DNA from 3 places in the Janthinobacterium pasteuri genome. Region 1 is predicted to be linked to each of the others. Evidence: predicted binding sites of a transcription regulator. Region 1 holds the regulator's gene; each other region holds the start of a gene.
The links. The regulator FNR, encoded in region 1, switches genes on or off when oxygen is low (the NO sensors DNR and NnrR bind a similar motif). The targets are predictions, from matches to a motif close to TTGATNNNNATCAA.
Positions count from the first base shown of each region.

Region 2: a site for FNR is predicted at 1,388-1,401, ahead of ACQ4WN_RS22585 (universal stress protein). Genes of this name have one in related genera too.
Region 3: a site for FNR is predicted at 1,054-1,067, ahead of ACQ4WN_RS04070 (OmpW/AlkL family protein). Genes of this name have one in related genera too.

Region 1 covers NZ_JBNYXS010000010.1:108,551-112,609, forward strand. Annotated here, with positions in the region: gene ACQ4WN_RS12615 (hybrid sensor histidine kinase/response regulator) at 1-1,269, opposite strand, end outside; gene fnr (fumarate/nitrate reduction transcriptional regulator Fnr) at 1,509-2,267, shown strand; gene ACQ4WN_RS12625 (FixH family protein) at 2,271-2,795, opposite strand; gene ccoG (cytochrome c oxidase accessory protein CcoG) at 2,942-4,059, opposite strand, start outside.
Region 2 covers NZ_JBNYXS010000028.1:38,021-42,079, reverse strand. Annotated here, with positions in the region: gene ACQ4WN_RS22595 (TraR/DksA family transcriptional regulator) at 7-378, shown strand; gene phbB (acetoacetyl-CoA reductase) at 570-1,316, opposite strand; gene ACQ4WN_RS22585 (universal stress protein) at 1,485-2,351, shown strand; gene ACQ4WN_RS22580 (hypothetical protein) at 2,373-2,732, opposite strand; gene ACQ4WN_RS22575 (hypothetical protein) at 2,928-3,494, opposite strand; gene ACQ4WN_RS22570 (amino acid ABC transporter ATP-binding protein) at 3,621-4,059, opposite strand, start outside.
Region 3 covers NZ_JBNYXS010000002.1:354,032-358,090, forward strand. Annotated here, with positions in the region: gene ACQ4WN_RS04060 (MerR family transcriptional regulator) at 1-243, opposite strand, end outside; gene fur (ferric iron uptake transcriptional regulator) at 318-758, opposite strand; gene ACQ4WN_RS04070 (OmpW/AlkL family protein) at 1,129-1,743, shown strand; gene ACQ4WN_RS04075 (MetQ/NlpA family ABC transporter substrate-binding protein) at 1,835-2,662, opposite strand; gene ACQ4WN_RS04080 (methionine ABC transporter permease) at 2,688-3,362, opposite strand; gene ACQ4WN_RS04085 (methionine ABC transporter ATP-binding protein) at 3,355-4,059, opposite strand, start outside.

The sequences.
Region 1 (4,059 bases):
CATGGTCAGATACTTGCGCTGTTCCGTGTCGAGCCTGGTATTGCCCAGCAAGTACACCATGCCCAGCACGGCATTGAGCGGCGTGCGGATTTCATGGCTCATGTTGGCCACGAAGTCGCTCTTTGCGCGGTTGGCCGCCTCGGCCCGGTCGCGCTCCAGTTCCAGTTCCGCCGCGCGCGATTCGAGTTCCTGCTGAAGGCGGTCGCGTTCGCTCATCAGGCCGTTGAACGCTTCCGTCAGTTCGCCGATCTCGTCGCGCTGCTGCACTGGCACGGGGGTGAAGCGGCTGCCGCTGGTGCGCAGGGCCAGCAGGGTGTCGCGCAGGCGCACCAGCGGCGACAGCAGGCGCACGGTGACCCAGCCCAGCACGGCTGCGGCCAGCAGCGACGCGAGGATGCTCCATAGCACCAGCCGGTACAGCACGCCATCGAAGGGTTCGAAGGCGTCCTCGATGGGTAGCGAGGCGGCCAGCAGCCAGTTCACCGATTTCAGGCGCTTGAAGCTGTTGACGGCCGTGATGCCGCGGCTATTGGTGCTGACCATGCTGCCTTCGCCATCGTCCTTCAGCATCTCGGTGGTCGTCAGGTTGGCGTTCGGCTGGCGCGGCTGCAGCAAACGGCTGGTATCGGGGTGCAGCACGTAGCGCGGCACGGCGCCGCGCGTGAGGATGAAGAAATAGCCGCTCTTGCCGATCTTTTCCGAGCGCAGGCGCCCCAGCAGGTTGTCCTTGTACAGGCGCAGCACGCCGATCACCACGCCGGCCACCTGGCCATCGGCGGTGAGCACGGGCGCCACCATCTGTACGATGGGCATGCCGCTCACTTTGCCCAGCATCGGCTCGGTGATCATGGGCTGGCGTGTGCGCAGGACGGTCTGGAAATACTCGCGCTCGGCAACGTTGATGCCGGCGCGGCCTGTGACCAGCGGCATGTCGGCCACGATGGCGCCTTGCGCATCGAGCACCAGCACGTCGTCGAACAGCACCAGCATCGAGCGGCGCGCATAGTATTCGCGCAGCTTGGCGGGTTGGGCGATCAATTCCGGCGGCTGCTGCCTGGCCGTCAGGGTGACGATTTGCAGCAGCATGCCCAGCTTGTCGTCGAGCTCGGCTGCGGTGCGGGTGATCAGGGCAGATTGCTGGCTCAGCAGTACTCGGGTGAAGTCGGCGCGCATGTGCTGCACCTGGATCATGGTGACCAGCGCGATCATGGCGATCGAGGTCAGGCTGGTGGCCAGCGCGACTTTTGCTTTGATGCCGAGAGGCTTCATGATTTCCTTTTCAGTACCGGGCGGCACAGGCGGCAGATAATGCTGTCAGGAATTTTCCTATCAATACATCAACTTGGCAAGCGGTGCCGCGCAAATTGCGCTCGCCGCAAGGGCTTTTGACGATGTTGCCATATATTTAAAGTCAGAAAGTCGTTTATTCAGCGCAATTGCGGTGAAATTGGCACACGGCCACCGTGTATGCAGTAAACTCGGTATTGCATTTTCTAAAAGGTACCAACATGACCGAAGCGCTACTCACTCCCACCTTGCCCACAGTGAACGTGGAAGCGTTGCGTGCGCGATGCTCGACCTGCAGCATGCATCAATTGTGCCTGCCGATGGGCCTCGATGTGGGCGACATGGACAGACTGGACCAGATCATCGGCCGCCGCCGTAAGATCGTGCGCGGCGCCTCGCTGTTCCGCATCGGCGACTCGTTCCAGAACCTGTACGCGATCCGCCTGGGCCACTTCAAGACGTACCAGATCAATCCGGGCGGCGAAGAGCAGGTGACGGGTTTCCAGATGGCGGGCGAACTATTGGGCATGGACGCCATCAGCGCCGATCGCCACCACTGTAATGCGGTGGCGCTGGAAGATAGCGAAGTGTGTGAAATCCCGTTTTCCAGCCTGGAACAATTGCTGGGCAGTATGCCTACCCTGCTGCGCCATTTCCACCGCATGATGAGCCAGGAAATCACGCGCGAGCAAAGCGTCATGCTGTTGCTGGGCAATATGCAGGCGACGCAGCGCTTTGCCGCCTTTATCGTCAACCTGGCCTCGCGCTATGAGGCGCGCGGCTATTCGGGCAGCAATTTCCAGCTGCGCATGTCGCGCGAGGAAATCGGCAACTACCTGGGCCTGACCATCGAAAGCGTCAGCCGCCTGCTGTCCAAATTCAAGAAGGAAGGCTGGCTGCGCGTGTCGAATCGCGAGATCGAGATCCTGCAGCCGGCCAAGTTGAAGGCCATTACGGCCGGTACGGACGTCTGCAAGTAAGTCTTACAGTTCTTCATCGGCATGCAGCGCGATGCTGCGCTGCAGTGGCCAGGTCCAGATGCCGGACAGGCGCCATTCGCGTTTGTCGTTTTCCACCAGCACTTGCCAGCGGCTGCGCTCGAGCATCGGCAGCGCTACCGAGAAGTTGCCGGCCGCATCGGGCTGCACCAGCAGTTTGATATCCTTTTCCGGCAGGGTCGCATGCGCCAGGTGCAGCTGCAGCGGACCCTGGTAAGCCTTGCCGAAGCTGTGCACGGAACCACTGAGGCGTGCTGACGCCACGTCATAGGACAGGCTGGTATCCATCGCCAGGTCGCTGGCGATCGTGTCGCGCCGCAAGTCCTGATTGATCGCCTTGCCCTGCTTGTAATAATCACCCACCACCAGCGCATCGGGCTGCGTAAACGCGATATACGCCATGCAGCTGCCGACCACCACGGACAGGCCGGGACCGATCATCAGCAGCCAAGGCCAGCGATGCTTGTACCACGGGGCAACGGGTGCTTGCAGCTTGAGACTGTCGGACATTTTGTTCTCCTTGGGGTCAGACCCTTTGGGTCTGACCCCAGCTTTTGCTTCTGGGTTGAAAATAAAGTAAAGCTAACGCATGTTTGATGCTACCCCTACGGCGAAATACCGGGGTCGGACCCAGAGGGTCCGACCCCGAATCAATATCACCGCGGCACGATGAATACCGCGCTTTCACGCACATGCAGCGATGGGTCGTCCAGCGAGTGCAATTCGATCGCAATCTTGTTCGAGCCCTTCTCGCCCACGCCGTGCGGCACGCGCAGGCGGATCGGCCAGCCCAGCGTTTCCGTCGGCTGCAAGGTCACTTCTTCGCGCGTCAGCAAGGTCAGGCCCGGCAAGCCGGAAGCGCTGATTTTAAAATGCTGGGTTTGCTCCGAGGTGTTCATGATCTGCAAGCGGTAAACGTTTTCAATCATGCCGTCTTCCACTTCGCGTCCCATCGAACCGCGGTCGCGGATCACGTCCATTTTCAGGGGCGTGCGCAGGGCCAGCGAAGTACACACGGCGATGATGATCAGGGCCAGGATGGAGGTGTAGATCAGCACGCGCGGGCGCATGGCGCGCTGGCGGATCTGCTTCGAACTGAAGTTGTTTTCCATCGCATGGTCGGTACTGTAGCGTACCAGTCCCCGCGGCCGGTCGACCTTGTCCATCACGCTGTTGCAGGCGTCGACGCAGGCGGCGCAGCCGATGCATTCATACTGCAGGCCGTTGCGGATATCGATGCCGGTCGGACACACCTGCACGCACAGGGTGCAGTCGATGCAGTCGCCCAGCTTGTCGTTGTTGCCGGCCTTCTTGCTCATCGCGCCACGCGGTTCGCCGCGCTTCGCATCGTAGGTGATGATCAGGGTGTCCTGGTCGAACATGGCGCTCTGGAAGCGCGCGTAGGGGCACATGTATTTGCACACCTGCTCGCGCAGCCAGCCCGCGTTGCCGTAGGTTGCCAGGCTGTAGAACAAGACCCAGAACCATTCCCAGGGACCGAAATTGAGGGTGGTCACCTCGCGCGCCAGTTCCTTGATCGGCGTAAAGTAGCCGACAAAGGTAAAGCCCGTCCACAGGGCGATGGCGCCCCACGCCAGGTGCTTGGCCGTCTTCTTGAAGGCCTTGCGCGCGGAGGGTCCCTGCTTGTCGAGGGCCATGCGCGCGCTGCGCGTGCCCTCGATGTGGCGTTCGACCCACAGGAAGATTTCCGTGTACACCGTTTGCGGGCAAGAGAACCCGCACCACACCCGCCCGGCGATGGCCGTGACGAGGA
Region 2 (4,059 bases), on a different contig from region 1:
ACAACCATGAATGGATTGCCGCAAGACCAGTTGCAGCGCCTGCAGGGCACGCTGGAGCAACGCAAGCTGGCGTTGCTGGAACAGATCGAGAACGAAACGGCCGAAGCGGATGCGCGCGCCTCGCTGCTCAATGAAATCGAAGCCTCGCCGGCCGACAACGCCAGCGTGCACACCTTGAACGCCCTCGTCAGCGAAGCGGCCGAGCACAACCTGGCGCAGCTGGCCATCATCAGGCACGCGCTGGCCAAGTTTGCCGATGGCAGCTATGGCCTGTGCGACAACTGCGGCGAAGCCATCGGCCTGTCGCGCCTGAATGCGCGCCCCGAAGCGCGCCTGTGCATCGATTGCCAGACGCGGCTGGAAAAAAACCAGCGCTGACCTGGTGCTGCGGCAAGGCAAGGGGGCAAGGCATCGCTGCCCCGCTCCCCTGCTTTCCCTCCGCGCTGCCATGCGGCCTGTCGTCCTCCGCCAGCCTCTGTGTGCCGGTAGGATGGACGGGTCTCCTCTACTGCCATTGCCCTGCTGCAAGCTGCACGCTTGCTTGACTCAGCTTGCTTGACTCAGCATGCTTAACTCATGTGCTGCCCGCCATTGATGGCGATATTCGCGCCCGTGACGAACGCCGCCTCGTCGGACGCCAGGTAGGCCACCAGGGCAGCGACCTCGTCCGGTTCGCCCAGGCGGCCCAGGGGAATCTGCGGCAGTATCTTCGTTTCCAGGATATCGGCGGGCACGGCTGTCACCATCTGCGTGCGCAGGTAGCCGGGCGAGACCGTGTTGACAGTGATGCCGTGGCGCGCCACTTCCAGCGCCAGCGCCTTGCTGAAGCCATGCACGCCCGCCTTGGCGGCCGCATAGTTGCACTGGCCAAACGCGCCCTTCTGGCCATTCACGGACGAGATGTTGATGATGCGGCCCCAGCGGTTGGCCAGCATGGGTTCCAGCACCTGCTTGCTCATGTTGAACAGGCTGTCGAGATTGGTGCGCATGACCTCGGCCCAGTGCGGCAATTCCATCTTGCGCATGCTTTGGTCGCGCGTGATGCCGGCGTTGTTGACCAGCACGTCGATGCGGCCAAACTGCGCCAGCACGCGTGCCACGGCGTCGCTGCAGGCAGCAAAATCGCTCACGTCGATGGCCAGCGGATGAAAATAATACTGCTGCGCCTGCTGCTCGTCGAGCCAGCTTTCCACGCGCGCATTGCCCGGCGTGTGCGCCGCCACGACGGCAAAGCCCGCCGCATGCAGGCGCTGGCACAAGGCCGTGCCCAGACCACCCATGCCGCCCGTGACCAGCGCTACCTTTTGTTCCTTCATTGCTGTCTCTCCCCGCTTGTTATGGTTGTTCTGCGTGGCATCAAGTGTAGGAGCAGTGTTTATCGCCAGCTTTGCGCCAGATCAAGTGCTCAGCCTGATGCAGTCGTGCGCGGCCGACGCCCCGGTCTGTGCCAGAATGAGATTCACTCCACAGCGAGAGGCTACGCCATGACCTACAAAACCGTGCTGCTGCACATCGACGACAGCGCCGGGCGCGCCGCCCGCATCGAAGCGGCCGCCAGCATCGCCCAGGCTTGCGGCGGCCACCTGACGGGCGTGGCGCTGACGGGCGTGTCGCGCCTGCTGTACCAGAACCAGCCCGACCTCGATGCGGACCCTAACCTGAGTCTGCACCTCAATTTCCTGAGAGAACGGGCGACGCGCGCCCTCGACGGTTTCGAGGCGCGGGTGCGCGCGGCCGGCGTCGCCTCGTTCGAACAGCGCGTGCTCGACGACGAGGCGGCAGGCGGCATCAGCCTGTTGGCCCGCTATGCAGACCTGGTGGTGATCAGCCAATACAATGCCAAGGATAAATCGCCGTCCGTGATGCGCGACTTTCCCGCCTACGTGCTGCTGCATTCGGGCCGCCCCGTGTTGATCGTGCCGTATGCGCCACCGCTGCCCCTGCTGGCGCCGCCAGCGGCCGCGCGCAATGTGCTCATCTCGTGGAATGCCAGCAAGGAAGCGAGCCGCGCCGTGACCGCCGCCCTGCCCCTGCTGCAGCGCGCCGGCCAAGTCCACGTGGCCATCTTCGATGCCCAGGTGCATGCCGCCGAGCACGGAGAACAACCGGGCGCCGAACTGACGCACTACCTGGCGCGCCACGGTGTCGAAGCGCGGCTGCATTTGCTCGATGGCGGTGGCGTGCGGCGTGGCGATATTGGCGAAGCGCTGCTGTCGCAGGCGGCGGACCTGTCGGCCGATTTGCTGGTGATGGGAGCGTATGGACATTCGCGCCTGCGTGAAACCATCCTGGGCGGCGTCACGCGCACGATTTTGCAGAGCATGACGATTCCCGTGCTGATGGCGCACTAGAGCGTTGAAAAGATGGCAGGGCTAGGCGCCCTGCCAGGGCTGGCTGCGGATTTTCGCCACCTGGCGCTTCGCCAGCCATTGCCACAGTTGCAGCGCGTCGCCCTGCGGCAGGGCCGACATGCGGCGCGGACTGGCCAGGGCGATTTCACAATCGCGGTCCGACCATTCTTCGAAAGTGACTTCGCCTCCGCTAGCGACCTCGACCTGATACATCAATCCATCGTCGTAGCCAAAGCGCAACACGACGGCGGCCTGGCTGCCGTCCGGCGTGATGGCGCCGCCGCGGTAGACTTCGGCCAGCGCATCGGCCAGCTGTGCTGGCGAGGGCGCGCAGATGTCGCGCCCATCGGCCCGTGTCAGAATGAACCATGCCTGTGTCATGACGCGCCCTCCTATTCATACTCGTTAGCATGCGAGGCAAGTACTACAGGCAGTCACCTTGGTCCAGTTCACTTCGGGCGCACGGAAACTATCCCTGTCGGCATTGTTTACCAATAATTACGAATACTGACAGGTATCATACCTAAATTTCGTGCGGCGCGGCATTTATGCATCTTGCACGGCGGGTGTGCCGATTCACGCCACCAGCACGGGAATGCTGAGCGGATCGAAGTCGTGCCAGTCGCCATTGGCAATCGTGCCTTCCGCTTCCTCGATATGCTCGGCGCCCAGCCGGTGCAGTGCTTCAAGCGCCCGTTCGCGCTCGTCGAGGCCGCCCAGCGCCACCGCGATCAGCATGCCCGGATGCCTTGGCTGGCGGCGGTTTTCACCAGTCTTTTCGCCATGCTTCTCGGACTCGCCCGCCTCCTTCATTTTATTGAGACTGTAGAGCGAGCCCACGTGGGCGCCCACCAGCGCCCCCACCACCGGACCCAGCGGCCCTGTCGCCAAGGTGGCGGCGGCACCGATGCCGGCGCCCACGGCGGCCCCGACCGCCACGCCTTCCACCACGCCTTCCGGCGTCTCTTTGGCGCCAGGCGACATGTCGCGGTCGCCACCGAGCGCATGCAAATCATGCTGGCCCGGCTGGTTGACAAAGAAGGCGCTGATGCGGCTATCGGGAAAGCCCGCCTGATTCAGGGCGGCGCGCGCGGCGTCGATCTGCTCTTGCAACTGAAAATGACCTGCGATGATGCGTGACATGATACGGCCCTCCTGGTCGGCTGCGGGCGCACCGTGCGCCACCGTTCCAGCGTGCGCCTGAGCGCAGCGAAATACCGTACGCTTACGCACACAGCCGCTCACTCATGTGCCCACTCATGTGCCCACTCATGCGGATACGCCGAACGGACTGCGTATATCGGAGAGAAATTGCTGTGCGCGTGCATGTTGCGGCCGCGCAAAGAAATCTTCGGGCGTGGCCCGCTCCAGCACTTGCCCGTGATCCATGAACCAGACGCGGTCCGCCACATCGCGCGCGAAGCCCATTTCGTGCGTGACGCATACCATCGTCATACCGCCCTGCGCCAGGTCGCGCATCACTTGCAGCACCTCGCCCACCATTTCCGGGTCCAACGCGCTGGTCGGCTCATCAAATAGCATCAGCGGCGGCTGCATGGCCAGCGCACGGGCGATCGCCACGCGCTGCTGCTGCCCCCCCGACAAAGCCGCCGGCATGGCGCGCGCCTTGTGCGCCAGCCCCACTCGCTCCAGCAGGGCCAGCGCCCGCTCTTGCGCTTCGCGCCGGGTGAGGCCGCGCAAGCGCTGC
Region 3 (4,059 bases), on a different contig from region 1:
GGCGATGTGGTGCGACAGGGCAGCCCAGTCGGTCTCGTCGCCGGCCAGGATGGGCAGCAGTTCGGCCAGGCGGAAACCCAGGGCCTGCGCCTGGCGTATGAGTCTGACTTGCGCCAGGTCTTGCTGCGTGTAGACGCGGTAGGCGCCGGAGCGGCGCACGTCCCCCAGCAAGCCCAGCGTTTCATAGTGGCGCAAGGCCTTGGGCGAGGTGCCCGCCAGGCGGGCGATTTCTCCGATGTACATGCTTGTCCCTAGTTGAGCTGCGGCGCACGCAGTGTAGCGCAGCTGGCTTGCCAGGCGCTACCTTGCGCGCTGTCTCAGGAGGCCTTGCGCGGCGGAACTTTCTTCGCCGTGCACTCGGCGCAGGTGCCGTATAGCGACAGCGCGTGCTCGTGCAGCACGAAGCCCCGCTCGGTGGCAATTTCATTCTGGCGCAGTTCGATGCCTTCATCGACGAATTCATCGACCTTGCCGCAACCCGTGCAAACCAGGTGATCGTGGTGCTGGCCTTCATTGAGTTCGAACACGGCATGGCCCGATTCGAAGTGCCGGCGAAACAAGATGCCCGCTTCGGCAAACTGCATCAGCACGCGGTAGATGGTGGCCAGGCCCACGTCGATTTTTTCAGCCAGCAAGAGTTTGTAGACATCGTCCGCACTCAGGTGCTTGATGCCCCCTTCTTGAAACAGCTGCAGAATGCGCAAGCGGGGGATGGTCACTTTCAAGCCCGATTCACGCAGTTCCCTCAATATATCCATGTCTCCCATTCCTTTTTGTGATCGCTGAGCGAGATATGCCATTATATCGCAAATGATAATCATTACTATTCTCATTTATGGCGTGCGAACGCGAAATAGCATGTTGCGCAGGCAGGGACTCATCGATTGACAACGGCGCACATGACGATTGGTGGCGGACAATATTTGCTGCGCGGGCGCGTTTTTGGCGACTCGGGCGCCAGCCTGTTCATTGCGCTGTTTAGTTTTTGCAATGCCGCATTTTCTTGACCTGGGCAAAGAAAAAAATCCCACTAGTGATGCCATCTAGCACTATTTGATGTGGATCAAAGTTTTTGTTGCACTGCACTCTTAGACTTCGCAGCGTTACTTAACGACAGAGGAAAACATAATGAAAACGTCCGCAACTGCAGCAGCAATCGTCCTGGCCGCCATCGGCGCATTCGCCGGCAATGCTATGGCGCAGGAAAGCCCATGGCTGGTGCGCGCCCGTGCCGTGCACATCGATCCGGCCGATAAATCTGCTCCTGTTGGTGGTGTCGGTGCATCCGACCGTTTGACGGTCAGCAGCAAGACGATTCCTGAAATCGATATTTCGTATTTCTTCACACCGAACATCGCTGCCGAGCTGATCCTGACCTACCCGCAAAAGCATGACGTCAAGCTCGATGGCGGCCAGGTCGGCACCTTCAAGCATCTGCCGCCGACCCTGTCGCTGCAATACCACTTCATGCCTGAAAAACAGTTCAGCCCTTACCTGGGTGCCGGTATCAACTACACGACCATGTCGGATGTCAAACTGGGCGGCCTGCGCCTGGAACACGACAGCTGGGGTTACTCGCTGCAAGCCGGTGTCGACTACAAACTGGACAAAAACTGGTCCTTGAACTTCGACATCAAGAAAGTGCAGATCCGCAGCGATGTCATGACCGCTGCTGGCGCCAAGATCAGCGAAGTCAAAGTTGATCCTATCCTGATCGGCGTAGGCGTAGGCTACCGCTTCTAAGCATGGCATGACGGCGCCCGTGTGGCGCGCAGAATAAAAAAGGACGGCCGGGTTTGCACCTGGCCGTCCTTTTTGCATGACATGCGCCGGATTATTTTTTCAGCGTCTTTTCCAGCGTCAGCTGGTAATCCGTCTTTTCGTAGCCAGGCAGGTATTTATTCGTCGCGTCGAGGAAGGCGCGCGAGCGGTAAGCCGCTTCCAGGTCCTTGACCCATGGTTTGGCCTTGTCGGCCGTGCGGATGGCCACCAGGTTGATGTAGCTGTCCGAGATTTTTTCCACGGCGAGGGCCGAGGTCAGCTTCATGCCGGCGGCTTGGGCGAAGTTGCCATTGACGAAGGCGTAGTCCGCGTCCGCCAGCGAACGTGGCAGCTGCGCCGCTTCCAGCGGCACCAGTTTCAGTTTCTTCGTGTTTTCCAGCACGTCGCGCTCGGAAGCGCGCAGCGGGTCGACGTTCGGTTTCAGCTTGATCCAGCCCATCTTGGCCAGCATGACCAGCGCGCGCGCCTGGTTGGTCGGGTCGTTCGGCATGGTGATGGTGGCGCCGTTCTTCACTTCGGCCAGGGTTTTTTGCTTGCCGCCGTACAGGCCGATGGGCATGGTCGGCACGGTGATCAATGCGCTCAATGGCAGCTTGTTATCGGTGGCGAACTTGGTCAGGTAGACGATGTGCTGGAACACGTTGGCGTCCAGCGAGCCTTCGGCCAGCGCGTAGTTCGGCTGCACGTAGTCGTTGAATTCGACGATCCTGACCTTGTAACCCTGTTTTTCCAGGATAGGCTTGATGCCCAGCTTCAGCTGGTCGGAATACGGGCCGGAGCTGGTGCCGATGACGAGTTCTTTCGGGTCCTTGGCGTGGGCGGCGGTGGCAAAGGCCAGGCTGGTGGCGGCCAGGAGCAGGGTGCGGCGAAGGTGGTTCATGTAGGTCCTTGTTTCTGAATATGAATTAACGTTTGTCGAGGCGCCTGGCGATGCGCGTGCCGGCGAACTGGATGGTTTGCACCAGCACGATCAGGATGGCCACGGTGGCGACCATGATGTCCGTCTCGAAGCGGTAGTAGCCGTAGCGGATGGCCAGGTCACCGATGCCGCCGCCGCCCACCACGCCGGCCACGGCCGAATACGACAGGAAGCTGATCGACAGCACGGTCAGCGCCAGCACCAGGCCGGAGCGCGCTTCCACCAGCAGCACGCGGAAAATGATCTGCATTTCCGAGGCGCCCATGGCGTGCGCCGCCTCGATCACGCCGCGCGGCACTTCGCGCAGGTTCTGTTCCACCAGGCGCGCCAGGTAGGGAATGGCGGCAAACGACAGCGGCACGGCAGCTGCCAGCGGGCCAATCGAGGTGCCCGCGATGATGCGCGTAAACGGCGTCAGGGCGACCAGCAAAATGATGAAGGGGAAGCTGCGCACGGTATTTACCAGCCAGCCCAAAATCGTCGACAGCGGACGGTTTTCCAGCGACTGGCCTTCCGAGACGAGGAACAGCACAATGCCCAGCGGGCCGCCGATCAGGATGGCGGCGCTCAATCCGATGCCCAGCATGGTCATGGTCTGGCCCAGCGCCACGCAGATTTCCGGCAGCAGCTTGATGACGTTATTGATCGATTCTTCAAACATGTGTTGCATCCTTCCATGCGGTGGCTTCAAACGCCTCGGTGCCGTAATACGCCAGCTCGCGTCCCAACGCCGTCTTGCGCGGGGTGGCCGTGTCGCTCAAATCGAATTGTTCGGCGATGGCACCGTTTTCCACGACGGCCACGCGGTTGCAGATGGCGCCCAGCACCGACAGTTCATGGCTGACGATGACGATGGTCACTTTCAAGCGCGCATTGATGTCACGCAAAGTGTCGAGCAGGGCGCGCGTGGTTTCCGCGTCCAGGGCGGACGTCGGCTCGTCGCACAGCAGCACGTCCGGGTGGCTGGCCAGGGCGCGCGCAATCGCCACGCGCTGTTTCTGCCCGCCCGACAATTGCGCCGGATAGCTGTGCAGCTTGTCGGACAGGCCTACGAGCGCCAGGCATTCCTCGACGCGGGCGGCGATCTGCTCGCCCTTGGTCGTGCCATGGATTTTCAAGGGGAAGGCGACGTTGTCGAAGACGCTGGCGTTTTGCAGCAAATTGAATTGCTGGAAAATCATGCCGATGTTCTGGCGCGCGTCGCGCAATGCGCTCTTGCCCAGGCGGGTCAGTTCACGCCCGGCCACGGTAATGGTGCCGCTGTCGGGACGCTCGAGCAGGTTAATCAGGCGCAGCAATGTCGATTTGCCGGCGCCGCTCTTGCCGATCAGGCCGAAAATATCACCGGGATAGACTTC